2 regions of the Streptomyces sp. NPDC050610 genome follow, and region 2 is predicted to be linked to the other one. Evidence: predicted binding sites of a transcription regulator. Region 2 holds the regulator's gene; the other holds the start of a gene.
What was found. The regulator HrcA, encoded in region 2, represses chaperone genes, less so after heat shock. The targets are predictions, from matches to a motif close to TTNGCACTCNGNNNNNCNGAGTGCNAA.
Positions count from the first base shown of each region.

Region 1 (8,507 bases), on a different contig from region 2:
CCAGTTCGCGGTCCAGCCGCGCGTCCAGTTCCGCCGTCTTCAGCCGTTCGGCCCGTACCCACTCCACGAACACCGCGATGATGAACGGCAGTCCGACCAGCTCCGCGATCGTCATCATCGCCCCGCCGCCGATGAACTGGTCCCGCTCCAGGCTCGGGCCCCACGGGCGGTCCTGGGCCGCGTACCAGCCGCCCGCGACCAGCGTGCCGCTGGTCATCACGACGAGGCCGGGCAGCGCGTCCACGATCCCGTCCACGAAGATGAACGCCGCCCGGATCGGGTGGCCGCACCAGGACGGCAGCAGGTCCTGGCGGGTTAGCATCGGAAGCACGAACAGCGTGCCGACCACCAGCAGTTGCAGGTACATCAGCTCGTGCAGCGCGTCGTGGCGCAGCGCCGTCTCGAAGTACGGCGTGAAATAGATCAGCATCTCGGAGGCGAACACCAGCGCCGTGCTGACCATCGGAAACGTCAGCAGCCGCAGCACGCGGCCGCTGATCGCCCCCTGGAGCCGGCGCGCCGCGCGGCCCTCCGGCGGCAGTGCCCGCGCCGCCAGCGACAGCGGGTCGCCCAGCGCGATGCCGAGCGGGCCGATCAGGTCGAGGACGATGTTCTGCACGGCGGCGGGCCAGAACAGGACATGGTCGTAGACGGCCAGCCCCGACATCGTCGCCACCACGATCGCGCCGAGCCCGATCAGGCAGAACGACGCGCTGCGCCCCGCCGACCACCGCTCGCCGCGCCGCACCACCCGCGCCACGCCCCACGCGTAGAGCCCGCCGAGGACGAGGACCAGCACGAGCGCGTACGGGTCGAGCTGCCAGCTCGTGACCATGCGCCCGATCGTCGGCTCGGGCAGCCCCGATGCGGTGGTGACCCCATGAGGCCCGGACGGGCCAGAAGCCGCAAAGAACGCGGAAGCCCCGAAAATCGCTGTCGCTGTCACGCCGAACCACGGTAGACCCGGCTGTATACGATCCTGCGCCCGGCCCCCTCCGACGGGAAGCCGACCGGTTTCTAGCCGTCCAGCGCCCGCAGCTGGGCCATGAACCACTGCGCGGGCGGCAGCGCCGTCGCCGCCGCGGCCAGCCGCTTCGTGCGCTCGGCCCGTTCGTCGCGCGCCATCGTCAGCGCCTCGTGCAGCGCGCGGGCGGTGGCCTCCACGTCGTACGGATTGACGGTGATCGCGTCCTGGCCCAGCTCCTCGTACGCCCCCGCCTCCCGCGACAGCACCAGCGCGCACCCCTCGTCGGAGACGACCGGAACCTCCTTCGCCACGAGGTTCATGCCGTCCCGGATGGGGTTGACGAGGGCGACGTCCGCGAGCCGGTACGCGGCCAGGGAGCGCGCGAAATCGTCCTTGACGTGCAGCGCGACCGGCTGCCAGCCCTCGCGCCCGAACTCCGCGTTGATCTCCTCGGCGACGCTCCGCACGCGCGCCGTGTAGTCGCGGTACACGGCCAGGTCCTGCCGCGAGGGATAGGCGAAGGCGACGTGCACGACCTCGCCGCGCCACTCGGGGCGCCGCTCCAGCAGCAGCCGGTAGGCGAGCAGGCCGCGCACGATGTTCTTGGACAGCTCCGTGCGGTCGACGCGGACGACGGTCTTGCGGCCCGAGCCGCCGATCTGGTCGCGCAGGGCCGCCATCCGCTCCTCGACGTCCGCCTCGTGCGAGCGCTTCCGCAGGAAGTCGGCGTCGGCCCCGAGCCCGTGCACGCCGATGCGCGTCGTACGGCCCTCGAAGGTGACGGAACCGCCGTCGTCGGCGGCGCTCGCGCCGAGCACGTCCCGGCAGCAGGCGATGAACGCGTCCGCCCAGCGCCGGGTGAGGAACGCCGCGCGGTCCGCGCCCAGCACCCCGCGCAGCACCTCGGCCGCGACGTCGTCGGGCAGCAGCCGGTAGTAGTCCGGCGGGGCCCACGGGGTGTGCGAGAAGTGGCCGACGCGCAGGTCGGGGCGGCGCTCGCGGAGCATGCCGGGGACCAGCGTGAGGTGGTAGTCCTGCACCAGCACGGCGGCGCCCGGCGCGGCCTCGGCGGCCAGCGCGTCCGCGAAGGCCGCGTTGTACGCCTCGTACGCCTCCCACTGCTCCCGGAAGCCCGCGTCGAAGACGGGCTCCAGCGGCGTCTCGTACAGCAGGTGGTGGACGAACCACAGCACGGAGTTGGCGACGCCGTTGTACGCGGCGGCGAAGACGTCGGGCGCGATGTCCAGCATCCGGACGCGCTGCCCGCCCGAGTCGCCGGCCGGCAGATGGCCGCCCTCGGCGCGCCGTACGGCCTCCCGGTCGCCGTCCCCGAGCGCGGCGCACACCCAGACGGCGTCCGCCTCCGGTCCGATGGCCGACAGCCCGGAGACCAGGCCGCCGCCGCCGCGCTTGGCGGTGAGCGACCCGTCGTCGCCCCGCGCGTAGGAGACCGGGCCGCGGTTGGACGCGACAAGGACCTGGGCGCCGTGCTGGGAGGCCATGCCGCGAGCCTAGCCGCTGCCGCTCGGGCTCAAACGCCCGCACACCATCCGGAGGAGTGCCAATTCAGCCCGTCCGGCGTTTGAGGACCGGGGTCCGGGGCGGAGCCCCGGCAGGGAGCTACGCCGCCCGGCGTTCCACGTACTCCGGTATCTCCGCCATCGGCGGTCGTTCCTCGGTGTCCACCGCGTGCGTACGCGCCACGAATCCGTCCTCTCCCCGGTCGAACTGCGTCAGCGCGGGGCGCACCAAATGCCCGCGTGCCAGGCGGAGTTGAGCGGTGCGGTAGATGGCGGCGGCCATCCGGCCCAGTGCCTGGCCGTCCTGGTGGCGGTGTTTGCGCACGCCCACGTCGACCTGCGCGAGCGCGTCCAGGCCCACCGTGTGCAGGGCGTCGACGAGGAGGCCCAGCTCCACCCCGTAGCCGACGGGGAACGGCAGCCGCTCCAGCAGCGAGCGCCGCGCCGCGTACTCGCCGCCGAGCGGCTGCACGAAGCCCGCCAGCAGCGGCCAGTGCAGGTTGAGCAGCGGGCGGGCCACCAGTTCCGTGACCCGGCCGCCCTGCCCGGCCGCGTCGCCGAGCGGACGGTCGTACATCGCCTTGACGAAGTGCACGTCCGGGTCGGTCAGCAGGGGGCCGACGATGCCGGAGACGAAGTCCGCGGAGAACTCCCGCAGGTCGGCGTCGACGAAGCAGACGATCTCGCCGCTGGTCGCCAGCAGCGACCGCCACAGCACCTCGCCCTTGCCCGGCAGCGCGGGCAGCCGCGGCAGCACCGAGTCCCGGTGCACGACCCGCGCCCCGGCCGCCGCCGCGACGGCGGCCGTACGGTCGGTGGAGCCGGAGTCCAGCACCACCAGCTCGTCCACCAGCGGCACGGGCCCGGCCATCAGCTCGCGGCGGATGGCGGCGACGATCTCGCCGACCGTCGCCTCCTCGTCGAGGGCGGGCAGCACCACGCTCACCGTGCCGCGCGAACCGGCGGCGCGTTTCGCGGCGAGCAGCTGGTCGAGCGGGCGGTCGGCGGCGGACCAAGAGCGCTGCTTCAGCCAGTGCTCGACCTCTTCCAGCACGTCGAACGTCTCCTTATGTGATGCATCTCGCGGTTCGGACGGCTGTCTCAACCGTCCGGGGCTTCGGTTACAGTCTTGAACAACGCGGATGTCCGACGCATGTCGGGGTCGCGCGCCGACAAACGCCTGGGCCCCGCCCAGTGCCATACCGCTCATCCAGAGGGGCAGAGGGAACGGCCCGTTGAAGCCCCGGCAACCCTCCCGCCGGTCTCGTCGAACTATTCGCGAGGCTCCCGGTGGGGAAGGTGCCAATTCCGGCTCGCGGCGAGATGCGCCGCGGGGAAGATGAGGAGAAAGGGCCTCGCCTCCATGGCTGTGCAAGCCGCAGAAACGACCACTTCCGCCACTCCCGTAGACCTCGGTCCCGCCGTGGCGCTCTCCTGCCGCGAATGCGGCGAGCGCTTCGCCCTCGGCCCGATCTTCGCCTGCGAGGCCTGTTTCGGCCCCCTTGAGGTGGCGTACGAGCTGCCGACGGGCGACCCGGAGGACCTGCGCCGGCGGATCGAGGCCGGCCCCGACAACATCTGGCGGTACGCGCCGCTGCTCCCGGTCCCGGCCGACGTGGCCGGCAAGCCGAGTCTGAACCCCGGCTTCACCAAGCTGGTCAAGGCCGACCGCCTCGCCCGCGAGCTGGGCGTCACCGGCGGCCTGTACGTCAAGGACGACTCGGGCAACCCGACGCACTCCTTCAAGGACCGCGTCGTCGCCATCGCCGTCGAGGCCGCCCGCGCCTTCGGCTTCACCACCCTCTCCTGTTCCTCGACCGGCAACCTCGCGGGCGCGGTCGGCGCCGCGGCGTCCCGTGCCGGCTTCAAGTCCTGCGTGTTCATCCCGCACGACCTGGAGCAGGGCAAGGTCGTCATGGCCGCGGTCTACGGCGGCGACCTCGTCGGCATCGAGGGCAACTACGACGACGTCAACCGGTTCTGCTCCGAGCTCATCGGCGACCCGGCGGGCGAGGGCTGGGGCTTCGTCAACGTCAACCTGCGCCCGTACTACGGCGAGGGCTCCAAGACGCTCGCGTACGAGATCTGCGAGCAGCTCGGCTGGCGGATCCCGGACCAGATCGTCATCCCGGTCGCGTCCGGCTCCCAGCTCACGAAGATCGACAAGGGGCTCAAGGAGCTGATCCGGCTCGGGCTGGTCGAGGACCGCCCGTACAAGATCTTCGGCGCCCAGGCCGAGGGGTGCTCGCCCGTCTCCACGGCCTTCAAGGCGGGCCACGACGTCGTACGGCCGCAGAAGCCGGACACCATCGCCAAGTCGCTCGCCATCGGCAACCCGGCGGACGGCCCGTACGTGCTCGACATCGCCCGGCGCACCGGCGGCGCGGTCGAGGACGTCGACGACGAGCGGGTGGTGGAGGCGATCAAGCTGCTGGCCCGTACGGAGGGCGTCTTCGCGGAGACCGCGGGCGGCGTGACGGTCGGCGTCACCAAGAAGCTGATCGAGAACGGGCTGCTCGACCCGGCCCTGACCACGGTCGTCCTGAACACCGGCGACGGCCTCAAGACGCTGGACGCGGTGGCGCCGACCACCGGGCCCACCGCGACGATCCGCCCCAGCCTGGACGCCTTCCGCGCCGCCGGCCTGGCCGGCTGACCCCGCCCCAGGCCCACCCCGTCCACCACCGAAGGGAACCGTCATGAGCGTCAACGTCCGAATTCCTACCATTCTCCGCACGTACACCGGCGGCAAGGCCGAGGTGCCGGCCGAGGGCGCCACCGTCGCCGAGGTCATCGACTCCCTGGAGCGGAACCACCCGGGCATCGCCGCGCGCGTACTGGACGACGCCGGGAAGCTGCGCCGCTTCGTGAACGTGTACGTCAACGACGACGACGTGCGCTTCGAAGGGGGCCTCCAGGCGGCGACGCCGGACGGCGCGGGCATCTCGATCATCCCGGCGGTCGCGGGCGGCTGCTGACTCCTGCCCCGAGGCTTCCCGGGCCCTCTTTCCGGAACACCTCCGAGGCTTCCCCGGTCCTCCTTCCGGAACACCCGACGCTTCCCGCGTCGTCCTCCCGGAGCACCCCTGATCGTCCGCGGTCGTCCCCGATCGTTCTCGATCTTCCTCGAATCGCTTCCGAATCGCCCTCGGATCACCTCCGGATCGCCCCCGAATCACCTCTGAATCACCTCCGAATCGCCCCGGCCGGAAACGGACGGGGCGATTCCGTCTGTTGAATGGCGATACAGTTGAGGACGATCCCCCTCCGGCGTGAGTGCCGAACGCATATGAGAACCCGTCAAGTTACGTGCAAAGACTGTGCGCGAATTGTCGGGTATGTTGCGCTATGCCCGGCCCGACTTGCCCCGGAATGCTGGGAATCCTCCGCATAGCGTCGGTCGGCCACCGCCGGAATTCTCGTCCGATTGACCTGTTGCAGACGGCATCCGTGCAGATACATTCAGCCGCGGTCGACGCGTTCCGGCGCACACCCCCACCTGTCAGGGGGTGAGGTCTGACCCGGGTCCGCGAAGTGCGGTCCTGCGCAAGGGCCAGTAATAGGGGAGTTAGGCATGGCTCAGGGCACCGTCAAATGGTTCAACGCGGAGAAGGGGTACGGCTTCATCGCGGTCGACGGTGGTGCGGATGTATTCGTCCACTACAGCGCGATTCAGATGGACGGCTACCGCACCCTCGAGGAGGGTCAGCGAGTCGAGTTCGAGATCTCGCAGGGCCAGAAGGGGCCGCAGGCGGACATGGTCAAGCTCGCCGTCTGATCTCGGCGCGATCGACCACCGGCTCACTCACATGTGGGGCCCGTACCTTCCGAGGTGCGGGCCCTTCGTGCGCCCCGGGCCGGACCGGGGGTCGGCGCGGATGGGACCGGGGGGCGTCCCGCCTGTCGGGGTGTCGCCTGTTCCGCCTGCGGGGGCGTCCCTTGTTCCGCCTGCCGGGACTTCGCCCGTCCCGCGTCCTGGAACGTCGCCCGTCCCGCTTCTCTCCCCGCGCCCCACCCGCCTCATGAGTGCGCGCCGGGTCTGTGAAGCCGCTTGCACTCAAGGGGGGCGAGTGCTAATCATTGGGCTTAGCACTCTCCCAGTGAGAGTGACAGAAAAAGGACCGGGTCGGTGAGGCCCGTACGCCGGGTGGGGCAAGGAACCACAAGGCTGCAGGCCGTCCGTCGCGGGCGCCACACGGTCCGGAGAAATCCGCCCCCAAGCTCCTTGCAGGGAGCCGGGGGAACCCCTTCTGTCCGGGAGGACCACTTCACATGGCCAAGATCATCGCGTTCGACGAGGAGGCACGGCGCGGCCTCGAGCGCGGCATGAACCAGCTCGCCGACGCCGTCAAGGTGACCCTGGGCCCCAAGGGTCGCAACGTCGTCCTCGAGAAGAAGTGGGGCGCCCCCACGATCACCAACGATGGTGTTTCCATCGCCAAGGAGATCGAGCTCGAGGACCCGTACGAGAAGATCGGCGCCGAGCTGGTCAAGGAGGTCGCGAAGAAGACGGACGACGTCGCCGGTGACGGCACGACGACCGCGACCGTCCTGGCGCAGGCGCTGGTCCGCGAGGGCCTGCGCAACGTAGCCGCCGGCGCCAACCCGATGGCCCTCAAGCGCGGCATCGAGAAGGCCGTCGAGGCCGTCTCCGCCGCCCTGCTGGAGCAGGCCAAGGACGTGGAGACCAAGGAGCAGATCGCTTCGACCGCCTCCATCTCCGCCGCCGACACCCAGATCGGCGAGCTGATCGCCGAGGCCATGGACAAGGTCGGCAAGGAAGGCGTCATCACGGTCGAGGAGTCGCAGACCTTCGGCCTGGAGCTTGAGCTCACCGAAGGCATGCGCTTCGACAAGGGCTACATCTCCGCCTACTTCGCCACCGACATGGAGCGTATGGAGGCGTCGCTCGACGACCCGTACATCCTGATCGTCAACTCCAAGATCGGCAACGTGAAGGACCTCCTTCCGCTGCTGGAGAAGGTCATGCAGTCGGGCAAGCCGCTGCTGATCATCGCGGAGGACGTCGAGGGCGAGGCGCTGTCCACGCTCGTCGTCAACAAGATCCGCGGCACCTTCAAGTCCGTCGCCGTCAAGGCTCCGGGCTTCGGTGACCGTCGCAAGGCCATGCTCGGCGACATCGGCATCCTCACCGGCGGCACGGTCATCTCCGAAGAGGTCGGCCTCAAGCTGGAGAACGCCGGTCTCGACCTGCTCGGCCGCGCCCGCAAGGTCGTCATCACCAAGGACGAGACGACCATCGTCGACGGTGCCGGTGAGAGCGACCAGGTCCAGGGTCGCGTCAACCAGATCCGCGCCGAGATCGAGAACTCGGACAGCGACTACGACCGCGAGAAGCTGCAGGAGCGCCTGGCGAAGCTCGCCGGCGGTGTTGCGGTCATCAAGGCCGGTGCCGCGACCGAGGTCGAGCTCAAGGAGCGCAAGCACCGCATCGAGGACGCCGTTCGCAACGCGAAGGCGGCCGTCGAGGAGGGCATCGTCGCCGGCGGTGGCGTGGCCCTGCTCCAGACCGTCTCGGTCTTCGAGAAGCTCGACCTTGAGGGCGACGAGGCCACCGGTGCCGCCGCTGTGAAGCTGGCCCTTGAGGCCCCGCTGAAGCAGATCTCGGTCAACGCCGGCCTTGAGGGCGGCGTCGTCGTGGAGAAGGTGCGCAACCTGACCCCGGGTCACGGCCTCAACGCCGCGACCGGCGAGTACATCGACCTGGTCGCCGCGGGCATCATCGACCCGGCCAAGGTCACGCGCTCCGCGCTGCAGAACGCCGCCTCCATCGCGGCGCTCTTCCTCACCACCGAGGCCGTCATCGCCGACAAGCCGGAGAAGGCGGGCGCTGCCCCGGCCGGCGGCGGCATGCCGGGCGGTGACATGGACTTCTGATCCTCTTGAGGATCAGCTGCCCATAGCTGTACGGACCGAGGGCGGCACCCCCATCGCGGGGGTGCCGCCCTCGGGCGTTTTTCCGTGTCCGGGCTTTGCCGGTGCCTGGGCGCTCTTACGCC
Region 1 is NZ_JBFAIV010000076.1:257-8,763, forward strand. It holds gene AB0I22_RS39270 (cytochrome c oxidase assembly protein) at 1-835, opposite strand, end outside; gene AB0I22_RS39275 (trehalose-6-phosphate synthase) at 1,018-2,469, opposite strand; gene AB0I22_RS39280 (glucosyl-3-phosphoglycerate synthase) at 2,588-3,541, opposite strand; SAM riboswitch class I at 3,691-3,833, shown strand; gene thrC (threonine synthase) at 3,851-5,143, shown strand; gene AB0I22_RS39290 (ubiquitin-like small modifier protein 1) at 5,187-5,465, shown strand; gene AB0I22_RS39295 (cold-shock protein) at 6,062-6,265, shown strand; gene groL (chaperonin GroEL) at 6,760-8,385, shown strand; gene AB0I22_RS39305 (TetR/AcrR family transcriptional regulator) at 8,501-8,507, opposite strand, start outside.
Region 1: groL (chaperonin GroEL) is a predicted target of HrcA. The motif match lies at 6,574-6,600, and genes of this name have one in related genera.

Region 2 (10,646 bases):
CATCTTGTTGACCGCGCGGCCCAGCCGCCGCAGGTCGCCGCGGAGCGGGCGGTTGCCGTCGTGCAGGTCCACGCGCTGCGTGAGGTCGCCGCCCGCGACCGCGTCCAGCACGCGCGTGGCGTTCGCCGCCGGGGTGACGAGGGCGTCGATGAGGACATTCGTGGCCTGCACGCTCATCGCCCAGTGGCCCTGCCCCGGGCTCGGCTCCACCCGCTCGTCCAGCCGGCCCTGCCGTACCACTTCCCTGCGCACCCGCGTCAGTTCGTCGGAGAAGTGTTCATTACGAGCCACTACCTGATTGAACGCGGCGGCCAGTTCCGCCAGCACGCCGCTCTGCGCGCCCGACATCCGCACCCGGAAGTCGCCGTCGCTCAGAGCGGTCAGAGCGCTCAGCAACGGGCGCAGTTCGGCGGCTCGTACCCACTGGTCCTGCGTGTCCCCCGAGCCGGCGAATGCCGTCGGAGCTGCGGTTTCTCCACTCATGGCGACCCACTTACGTAACTCGGTGCATATGAGCGTGGTCAGTCTGTCACTCTGTCGGTGTCGGAAACGGCACTATGCCGGAACTGGTCAGGAGCTACCCGGTGGGTACATCATCTTCTGTTCAATGGGGTGCGGCGGAGCCGCACGGGGTCCATTCACGCGCCGTTCCCGGACACAGCGAGACGGCCGGATCCAGCCAGGCCGAGCCCGTACCGAGCGACCCCGTACCGCATGACCCCGTACTGGACGAGCCGGTGCTGGACGCCCCCGTACTGCACGACCCCGTGCTCGACGGGACCGGTCCGGGCGGACCCGGCTTGAGCGAGCCCGGCCCGGCCGCCGCCGCCCGCGTCGCGCCGACGGCCCGCACGCGCCTGCCCGGCAACTCCCTCGCGCCCCTGGCGGCCCGCCAGTTCGTACGGGCCGCGGTCGCCGAGTGGACCGCCCTCGCCCTCCCCGCGGTGCGCGGGGTCGCCGACCGGCTCACCGAGGACGCCGTCCTGCTGGTGAGCGAGCTGGTGACCAACGCGGTGGTGCACGCGGGCACCTCCGTCGAACTGCGCTGTGCGCTCGACGGCGGGACCGGCGACGGGCGGCTGGCCTTCCTGTGCGTCGAGGTCACGGACTACCACCCCGCCCGCGTGCTCCGGGCCCGGCCGCCGTGCGACATCGACGACGAACTGCCGCGCTCCGGCCACGGCCTGCGGCTGGTCGCCGAGTGCGCCGAATCCTGGGGCACGACGTACCACCGCACGAGCAAGACCGTCTGGTTCCGGCTGCCCGTCGTGCCCGGCGCCCAGCCGCCGCCCGAGGCCGCCACCGCCGGCGACCAGGCGCTCCTGCGCGACCTGCGCGTCGCCGAGATCCTCGCCCCCGCCCCGCGGCGCGCGGGCGACTGCCCCGCCGACCCGGACTGGATCAGCCACGGCGCGCTCTCGTTCCTCGCCGAGGCGTCCGAGCTGCTCGCCGGGCAGTTCGACGAGGACTTGGTGGCCTCCCTCGCGACCCAGCTCCTCGTGCCCCGGCTCGCCGACTGGTGCGCGGTCTGGCTCGACACCGACGGCCATGTGCCGCGCCTGTCCCGCGTCTGGCACACCAGCGAGAGTCGCATCGAGACGCTGCGGCTCACCCTGGAGAAGGACCCGCCCCGGCCGCCCGCCGCCGCCCTCGGCAGCGCCGTCTCCTGGCCCTGGCCCGGCGAACCCGGCGCGTACGGACCCGGCGGCACCGCCCTCGCCTGCCGGCTCGTCGCCGGGGGCCGCGGCGTCGGCACGATACTGCTCGGCCGGGCCGGACTGACCCGCACCCCCGACGAAGTCGTCGGCCTCATCGAGGACTTCGCGCGCCGCGTCGCGCTCGCCCTCGCCTCCGCCCGGCAGTACACCCGGCAGCTCACCATCAGCCAGGTCCTCCAGCGCGGGCTGCTGCCCCGGAGCCTCGCCGAAATCCCCGGCATCGAGCACGCCATCGTCTACGAACCGCGCGGCGACACCTGCGCGGGCGGCGACTTCTACGACCTCTTCGCGGGCGGCGACGGCCGCTGGTGCTTCGCGCTCGGCGACGTGTGCGGCAGCGGCCCGGAGGCGGCCGTGGTCACCGGCATGGTGCGGCCGTGGATGCGGTCCCTGGCGAAGGAGGGGTACGGGGTCGGCGAGGTGCTCGACCGGATCAACCGGATGCTCGGCGAGGACGCGGTCGAGGGGGTCGTCGGCGCCGTGGGGGCCGTGGCGGCGGCGACGGAGAGCGGACCCGGCGTGCCCGTCGAACCGCCGGAAGACGACGGATCGGACAACGGTTCCCCGCGCTTCCTGTCCCTCGTCTACGGCGCGCTGGTCCCGCTGGGGCCCGGCAAGGGCGTCCGCTGCACCCTCGCCAGCGCCGGCCACCCGCCGCCCCTGCTGCTCAGTCCCGACGGAACGGTCCGGCCCGCCGCCGGCTCCCAGATGCTGCTCGGGGTGGCGGAGAGCTCCACCTATACGAGCGAAACCTTTGACCTCGATCCCGGCGACACCCTGCTGTGCGTGACGGACGGGGTGACGGAGCACCGGCGCGGGCCGGACACGGTGGAGCTGTTCGACGACGATGACGGGTTGGCGGCGGCGCTGAAGGGGTGTGCCGGGCTGAGCGCGGGCGGCGTCGCCGAGCGCATCCGGCGGGCGGTCCACGATTTCGGGGCGAGCGCGCCGGACGACGACCTGGCGCTGCTGGTGCTGCGGGCGCGGTAGCGGGGCCCGAAGAGGCTGCGGTAGCGGGGCCCGAAGAGGCTTGCGGAGCCGGGCGCGGGGCGGCCGGTTCCGGTTCCGGACGGCGCCCGGCGCCGATGCCGGACAATGGAGCCCATGCCTTCCGTACTGCCCGATGGTGAGCCCGTGCCCGACGACGGGGCGCTGCCCCCGCACGCCCTGACCGGGGCGGCGGACCGGCCGCTGGGGTTCTACCTGCACGTTCCGTACTGCGCCACGCGGTGCGGCTACTGCGACTTCAACACCTACACGGCCAGTGAGCTGCGCGGCTCCGGCGGGGCCCTCGCCTCGCGCGACAACTACGCCGAGACGCTGGCGCACGAGATCCGGCTGGCCCGGAAGGTCCTGGGCGACGACCCCCGCCCCGTGGAGACCGTATTCGTCGGCGGCGGCACCCCCACCCTGCTGCCCGCGGCGGACCTGGTGCGCATGCTCGCCGCGATCCGGGACGAGTTCGGGCTCGCGGACGGCGCGGAGATCACCACGGAGGCCAACCCGGAGTCCGTGAACCCGGCATATCTGGCGGAGCTGCGGGCCGGCGGCTTCACGCGCGTCTCGTTCGGAATGCAAAGCGCGCGGCAGCACGTACTGAAGATCCTCGACCGTACGCACACACCCGGCCGGCCCGAGGCGTGTGTGGCCGAGGCGCGCGCCGCCGGGTTCGAGCACGTGAACCTGGACCTGATCTACGGCACGCCGGGGGAGAGCGACGCGGACTGGAAGGCGTCGCTGGAGGCCGCGATCGGGGCCGGCCCCGACCACGTCTCCGCGTACGCGCTGATCGTCGAGGAGGGCACCCAGCTCGCCCGCCGCATTCGCCGCGGCGAGGTCCCGATGACCGACGACGACGTGCACGCGGACCGCTACCTGATGACGGAGGAGGCACTGTCGGGCGCGGGTTTCCGCTGGTACGAGGTGTCGAACTGGGCCACCACGCAAGCCGGCCGCTGCCGCCACAACGAGCTGTACTGGCGCGGCGCCGACTGGTGGGGCGCGGGCCCGGGCGCGCACAGCCACGTGGGCGGCGTGCGCTGGTGGAACGCCAAGCACCCCGGCGCGTACGCCCAGGCGCTCAGCGACGGCCGGTCGCCCGGCGCGGGCCGCGAGCTCCTGTCGGCGGAGGACCGCCGCGTGGAGCGGATCCTGCTGGAACTGCGGCTGAGCGAGGGCTGCCCCCTGGACCTCCTCGCCCCGGCGGGGGCCCGCGCCGCCGCCCGCGCGCTCGCGGACGGACTGCTGGAGCCCGCCCCGTACGAGCGCGGCCGGGCCGTCCTCACGCTGCGCGGCCGGCTGCTGGCGGACGCGGTGGTGCGGGACCTGGTGGACTGAGGGGCTCCCCGGCCTTGAGGGGCCTGAGGAGCGCGGCGCCCCCGCTACCCCGTGACGAAGTCGATCAACTCCTCGACGCGGCCCAGCAGCGCCGGCTCCACGTCCTTGTAGCTGCGCACCCCGCCGAGGATGTGCTGCCACGCGGCGCCCGTGTTCTCCGGCCAGCCCAGCGACCGGCAGACGCCCTTCTTCCAGTCCTGGCCGTGCGGGACCGACGGCCAGCCGGCGATGCCGACGGAGGCCGGCTTCACGGCCTCCCAGACGTCGATATAGGGGTGGCCGACCACGAGAACGTTCGCATCCGTGACCTCCGCCGCGATCCGGGACTCCTTGGAGCCCGGCACCAGGTGGTCGACGAGCACGCCGAGCCGGGCGTCCGGCGCGGGGGAGAAGTCGCGGACGATGGCGGGCAGGTCGTCGATCCCCTCCAGGTACTCGACGACGACGCCCTCGATGCGCAGATCGTCGCCCCAGACGCGTTCGACCAGCTCGGCGTCGTGGCGGCCCTCGACATAGATGCGGCCCGCGCGGGCCACGCGCGCCCGCGCGCCCGGGACGGCCACCGACCCGGAGGCCGTACGGGCCGGGCCCCGCGCGGCCCGCTGCTGCGGCCGTACGAGCGTGACGACGCGCCCCTCCAGCAGGAACCCGCGCGGCTCCATCGGGAAGACCCGGTGCTTGCCGAACCGGTCCTCCAGGGTGACGGTCGGCCCCTGGGCCGTCTTCTCGCACCGGATCACCGCGCCGCAGAAGCCCGTGGCGACCTCCTCGACGACGAGGTCGGGATCGGCCGGCACCTCGGGCGCGGGCGCGGTCTTCTTCCACGGGGGTGTCAGGTCGGGGCCGTACTCTCTGCTGCGCATCCGCCAGACGATAGAAAAAGTGACCGGGCGCGCGTCACGACACGCCGAAGCGGGCCGCCAGAGCGTCGCGTTGATCACGTACGAACCGGGCATCCACCACGGCTCCGTGACCCGGCACGTACACCGCGTCATCGCCGCCGAGCGCCAGCAGCCGGCCGAGGGCGGCCGGCCACTGCCGGGGCAGGGCGTCCGATCCGGCCTGCGGTTCGCCGGACTCCTCGACCAGGTCGCCGCAGAAGACGATCTCCGGCGGGCCCAGCACGCACACCGCCAGATCGTGCGCGGAATGGCCCGGTCCGACGTTGGCGAGCAGCACCTGCCGGCCGCCGAGGTCGAGCGTCAGCTCGCCGCTGACGGTGTGGTGCGGGCGTACGAGCAGGTCGGCGGCTTCCGCGGCGGCGGAGGCGGCCACCCCGTGCCGTACCGCGTCCTGCCGCAGCGCGTCCTTCGCGCCCGCGAGGTGATCATCGAGCCCCACCGCGCCGTACACCTGGACCCCGGCGAAGGCCGCCGTGCCCAGCACATGATCGAAGTGCGGATGCGTCAGAGCGATATGCGTCACGGGACGGCCGAAGAGCCGCCGCACCTCGCGGCGGATCTCCGCGCCCTCGCGCAGCGTCGACCCGGTGTCGACGACCAGTACGCCCGTATCGCCGAGCACGGCCCCCACCGTGCAGTCCCAGCCCGGCAGCCTGCGCCGCACCACCCCCGGCGCGAGCGTTTCCCAGTGCGCCTCTTCCCAACTGCTCTCCATACCCAGACGCTAGACCCTGCGGTCGGACTCCCGCCCGCTCCGAGGCGCCCGGCGCGCGCCCAAGCCGCCGGTCCGCACCGCGGGCGGGCGACGGGAGTTCGCGGGCAGGGTCCGGCGAGAGCGCGATACGGTTGCCTGTCGGACCCGTCCAGCCGACGGGCCCGCCCTTGCCCTGGTCGTGGCACCCGGCCGTACACTGGCTGAGGGTGGCTGGCACTCGTGACCATGGAGTGCCAAGTGGGTGCCGAGTGAGAGACAGGGGAAAGTCCCCGGTGGACGGCTGGACGGGAGGTGTGCGCGATGCTGAACGAACGCAGGCTTGAAGTGCTGCGCGCCATCGTCCAGGACTATGTGGGCACGGAGGAGCCGGTCGGCTCCAAGGCGCTCACCGAGCGGCATCAGCTGGGCGTCTCCCCGGCCACGGTGCGCAACGACATGGCCGCGCTGGAGGACGAGGGCTTCATCGCCCAGCCCCATACGAGCGCGGGCCGCATCCCGACCGACAAGGGCTACCGGCTCTTCGTGGACAAGCTGGCGGGCGTCAAGCCGCTGTCGACGCCGGAGCGGCGGGCCATCCAGAACTTCATGGACGGTGCCGTCGACCTCGACGACGTGGTGGGGCGCACGGTCCGGCTGCTCGCGCAGCTGACCCGGCAGGTCGCCGTGGTGCAGTACCCGTCGCTGACGCGCTCGACCGTGCGCCATGTGGAGCTGCTCTCACTGGCCCCGGCCCGTGTCATGCTCGTACTGATCACGGACACCGGGCGGGTCGAACAGCGTATGGTCGACTGCCCGTCGCCGTTCGGCGAGACGGCGCTCGCGGATCTGCGGGCGCGGCTCAACAGCCGGGTGGTCGGACGCCGGTTCGCGGATGTTCCGCAGCTGGTGCAGGACCTCCCGGAATCCTTCGAAGCGGAGGACAGAGGAACCGTTTCGACGGTCCTGGCGACTCTGCTGGAGACCCTGGTCGAGGAGACCGAGGAGCGGCTGATGATCGGCGGCACCTCCAACCTGACTCGATTCGGGCATGATTTCCCGTTGGTGATCCGGCCGGTGCTGGAGGCGCTGGAGGAGCAGGTCGTGCTCCTCAAGCTGCTCGGCGAGGCCAAGGATTCCGGCATGACTGTACGAATCGGGCATGAGAATGCTCATGAAGGGCTGACGTCCACATCGGTCGTCGCCGTCGGCTACGGTTCGGGCGACGAGGCAGTCGCCAAACTCGGCGTGGTCGGACCGACCCGCATGGACTACCCCGGAACGATGGGAGCGGTACGCGCAGTGGCACGTTACGTCGGACAGATCCTGGCGGAGTCGTAAGTGGCCACGGACTACTACGCGGTCCTCGGCGTACGGCGGGACGCCTCGCAGGACGAGATCAAGAAGGCCTTCCGGAGACTGGCGCGTGAGCTGCACCCGGATGTGAACCCGGATCCGAAGACCCAGGAGCGGTTCAAGGAGATCAACGCCGCTTACGAGGTGCTGTCGGACCCGCAGAAGAAGCAGGTCTACGACCTCGGCGGCGACCCGCTCTCGCAGTCGGCGGGCGGAGGCGGCGCCGGCGGCTTCGGCGCTGGCTTCGGCAACTTCTCCGACATCATGGACGCTTTCTTCGGGCAGTCGTCGCAGCGCGGCCCGCGGTCGCGCACCCGGCGCGGCCAGGACGCCATGATCCGGCTCGACATCGACCTGAACGAGGCCGCGTTCGGCACCACGAAGGACATCCAGGTCGACACGGCGATCGTCTGCGCGACCTGCAGCGGCGAGGGCGCGGCCCCGGGCACGTCCGCCCAGACCTGCGACATGTGCCGCGGCCGCGGCGAGGTCTCGCAGGTCACCCGGTCCTTCCTCGGCCAGGTCATGACCTCGCGGCCGTGCCCGCAGTGCCAGGGCTTCGGCACCGTGGTGCCGACCCCGTGCCCGGAGTGCGCGGGCGACGGGCGCGTACGCTCCCGCCGCACCCTCACGGTCAAGATCCCGGCGGGCGTCGACAAGGGCACCCGCATCCAGCTCGCGGGCGAGGGCGAGGTCGGCCCCGGCGGCGGCCCGGCCGGCGACCTGTACGTGGAGATCCACGAGAACCCGCACCCGGTCTTCCAGCGGCGCGGCGACGATCTGCACTGCACGGTCACCATCCCGATGACCGCGGCGTCCCTGGGCACGAAGGTGCCGCTGGAGACGCTCGACGGGATGGAGGAAGTCGACATCCGGCCCGGCACCCAGTCCGGCCAGTCGATCCCGCTGCACCAGCGCGGCGTCACGCATCTGCGGGGCGGCGGGCGCGGGGACCTCATCGTGCATGTCGAGGTGCTGACGCCCAGCAAGCTGGACCCGCAGCAGGAGGACCTGATGCGGCAGCTCGCGAAGCTGCGGGGCGAGGAGCGGCCCACGGGCGAGTTCAAGCCGGGGCAGCAGGGACTGTTCTCGCGGCTGAAGGACGCTTTCAACGGCCGGTGACGGCGGTAGGGCTGTGCGCGTCCAGCGGCCGGTGACGGCGGGTTGGGCTGTGCGGCATCCAGCGGCCGGTGAAGACCGGTCGGGCTGTGCGGATTCAGCGGCCGGTGACGGCCGGGCGGACTGTGCGGAATTCCGCTCAATGTCTGCCCAACCCTGCTCAGCGGTCCGCCCGAGCGCCCGCCCGACGGCCGTCAGGAGAACGCTCCTGGCGGCCGTTGAGGCGGAATGGTCGCGCAATGGTGGGGCATACCCGTCGATGACGAATCATCGTGGAGGGCGTGACACTATGTGGTCATGCCCTGTGCTCTGACCGATCTTTACCGATACCCGATCGTGCAGGCCCCCATGGCGGGCGGTGCTTCCACTCCCGTATTGGCCGCTGCCGTGAGCGAAGCGGGCGGTCTCGGCTTCCTCGCCGCCGGCTACAAGACGCCGGAGGCGATGTACGAGGAGATCAAGCAGATCCGCAGCCTCACCGACCGGCCCTTCGGCGTGAACCTCTTCATGCCGCAGCCCTCCGTGGCGGACCCGGCGGCGGTCGAGGTCTACCGCGAGCAGCTCGCGGGCGAGGCCGCCTGGTACGAGACGCCGCTCGGGGACACGGACTGCGTCGGCGACGACGCGTACGACGCCAAGCTGGCGATCCTCGCCGACGATCCCGTCCCCGCCGTCTCCTTCACCTTCGGCTGCCCCTCGCGCGCGGTCTTCGAGACATTCGCCAAGGTCGGTACGGCGACGGTCGTCACCGCGACCTCGGCCGCCGAGGCGCAGGCCGCCCAGTGGTCGGGGGCCGACGCCGTCTGCGTCCAGGGCATCGAGGCCGGCGGCCACCAGAGCACCCACCGGGACGACCCGCACGCCGACGGTACGGGCGCGGGCCTGGGGCTCCTCGCGCTGATCACCCAGGTCCGGGAGACCGTGCAGATACCGATCATCGCCGCGGGCGGCCTGATGCGCGGCGCCCAGATCGCCTCGGTGCTCGCCGCGGGCGCGGTCGCCGCCCAGCTCGGCACGGCCTTCCTGGTCTGTCCGGAGTCCGGCGCCCACACGCTCCACAAGCGCGCGCTGACCGACCCGGTGTTCGTACGCACCGAACTCACCCGCGCCTTCTCCGGCCGCCCCGCCCGCGCCCTCGTCAACCGCTTCATGCGCGAACACGGCCCGTACGCCCCGGCCGCTTACCCGCAGCTCCACTTCCTCACCGCGGGCCTGCGCAAGGCCGCGGCGAAGGCGGGCGACCCGCAGGGCATGAACCTGTGGGCGGGCCAGGGCCACCGCCTGGCGCGGGAGCTGCCGGCGGGCCAGCTGGTGGAGGTGCTGACGGCCGAACTTCAGTCGGCGCGGGGGGCGTTGGTGGAGGAGATGATCGGTTCGGCCGACGCGGGCGGACCGGTGGGTTCGAGCGGGCGGCATGCGTCGCAGGGGACGCACGCGGCACACGGGCAGCACGGCTCGCACAGTTCGCGTTCGCAAGGAGAGGTCGTATGACGGCGCCGGTGTTCCTGGCCGACTCGCTGGCGGGGGCGGAGGCGGGCTCCGTCGTCGCTCTCACCGGCCCCGAAGGCCGGCACGCGGTCTCGGTCCGCCGCCTGCGGGTGGGCGAGGAGGTCACCCTCACGGACGGCGAGGGCGTCGGCGCGTACGGCACGGTGGCCGCGCTGGAGGGCAAGGACCGCCTGGAGGTGTCCGTCACGGAGGTCCGTACGGAACCGGCCCCGCGGCCCCGCATCACCGTCGTCCAGGCCCTCCCCAAGGGCGACCGCGGGGAACTGGCGGTGGAGACGATGACGGAGACGGGCGTGGACGCCATCGTCCCCTGGTCGGCTTCGCGCTGCGTCACGCAGTGGAAGGGCGACCGCGGCCTCAAGGCCCTGGGCAAGTGGCGCGCCACGGCCCGCGAGGCGGGCAAGCAGTCCCGCCGCCTGCGATTCCCGCAGGTCTCCGACCTCATGACGACGCGTCAGGTGGCGGCCCTGCTGGCGGACGCCGCGTTCGCCGCGGTCCTCCACGAGGAGGGCAGCGACCCCCTGGCCACCTCCCCCCTCCCGGCGGCCGGCGACCTCGTCCTGATCGTCGGCCCCGAAGGCGGCGTGTCCCCGGACGAGTTGACCGCCTTCGCGGACACGGGCGCGAAACCGTACCGCCTGGGCCCGAGCGTGCTCCGCACCTCCACGGCGGGCACAGCGGCGACGGCGCTGCTGCTGGGACGGACGGGGCGTTGGGCCTGACGGCCCGCTCCGCGAAGAGGCCGCAACGCGGTGCGGGTGCTCAGCCCCCGCTGTGCCCGCTGCCTTTCTCCGGGTTGTCCTCGAAGCACACGACGAAGTCCTTGGCCCCGGCCGCCGTGAGCGTTCCGGTGGTCCCCTTCACATCCCAGCATGAGATCTCGGTGACGGATTCGTCGTCCCGCTTCAGCACCTTGTAGGCGGCGTGCGCGTCCCCGCAGTCGTGTTTCTTGATCTGCGGCTGCTTTTTGGTGCCCGTGTTCTCGAAGCAGTCGCCAGCCTGGATGTCCTCCGC
Region 2 is NZ_JBFAIV010000013.1:30,510-41,155, reverse strand. It holds gene AB0I22_RS17905 (HAMP domain-containing protein) at 1-483, opposite strand, end outside; gene AB0I22_RS17900 (ATP-binding SpoIIE family protein phosphatase) at 801-2,708, shown strand; gene hemW (radical SAM family heme chaperone HemW) at 2,823-4,055, shown strand; gene AB0I22_RS17890 (DUF3097 domain-containing protein) at 4,100-4,918, opposite strand; gene AB0I22_RS17885 (MBL fold metallo-hydrolase) at 4,953-5,672, opposite strand; gene hrcA (heat-inducible transcriptional repressor HrcA) at 5,973-6,989, shown strand; gene dnaJ (molecular chaperone DnaJ) at 6,990-8,126, shown strand; gene AB0I22_RS17870 (nitronate monooxygenase) at 8,421-9,614, shown strand; gene AB0I22_RS17865 (16S rRNA (uracil(1498)-N(3))-methyltransferase) at 9,611-10,354, shown strand; gene AB0I22_RS17860 (hypothetical protein) at 10,395-10,646, opposite strand, start outside.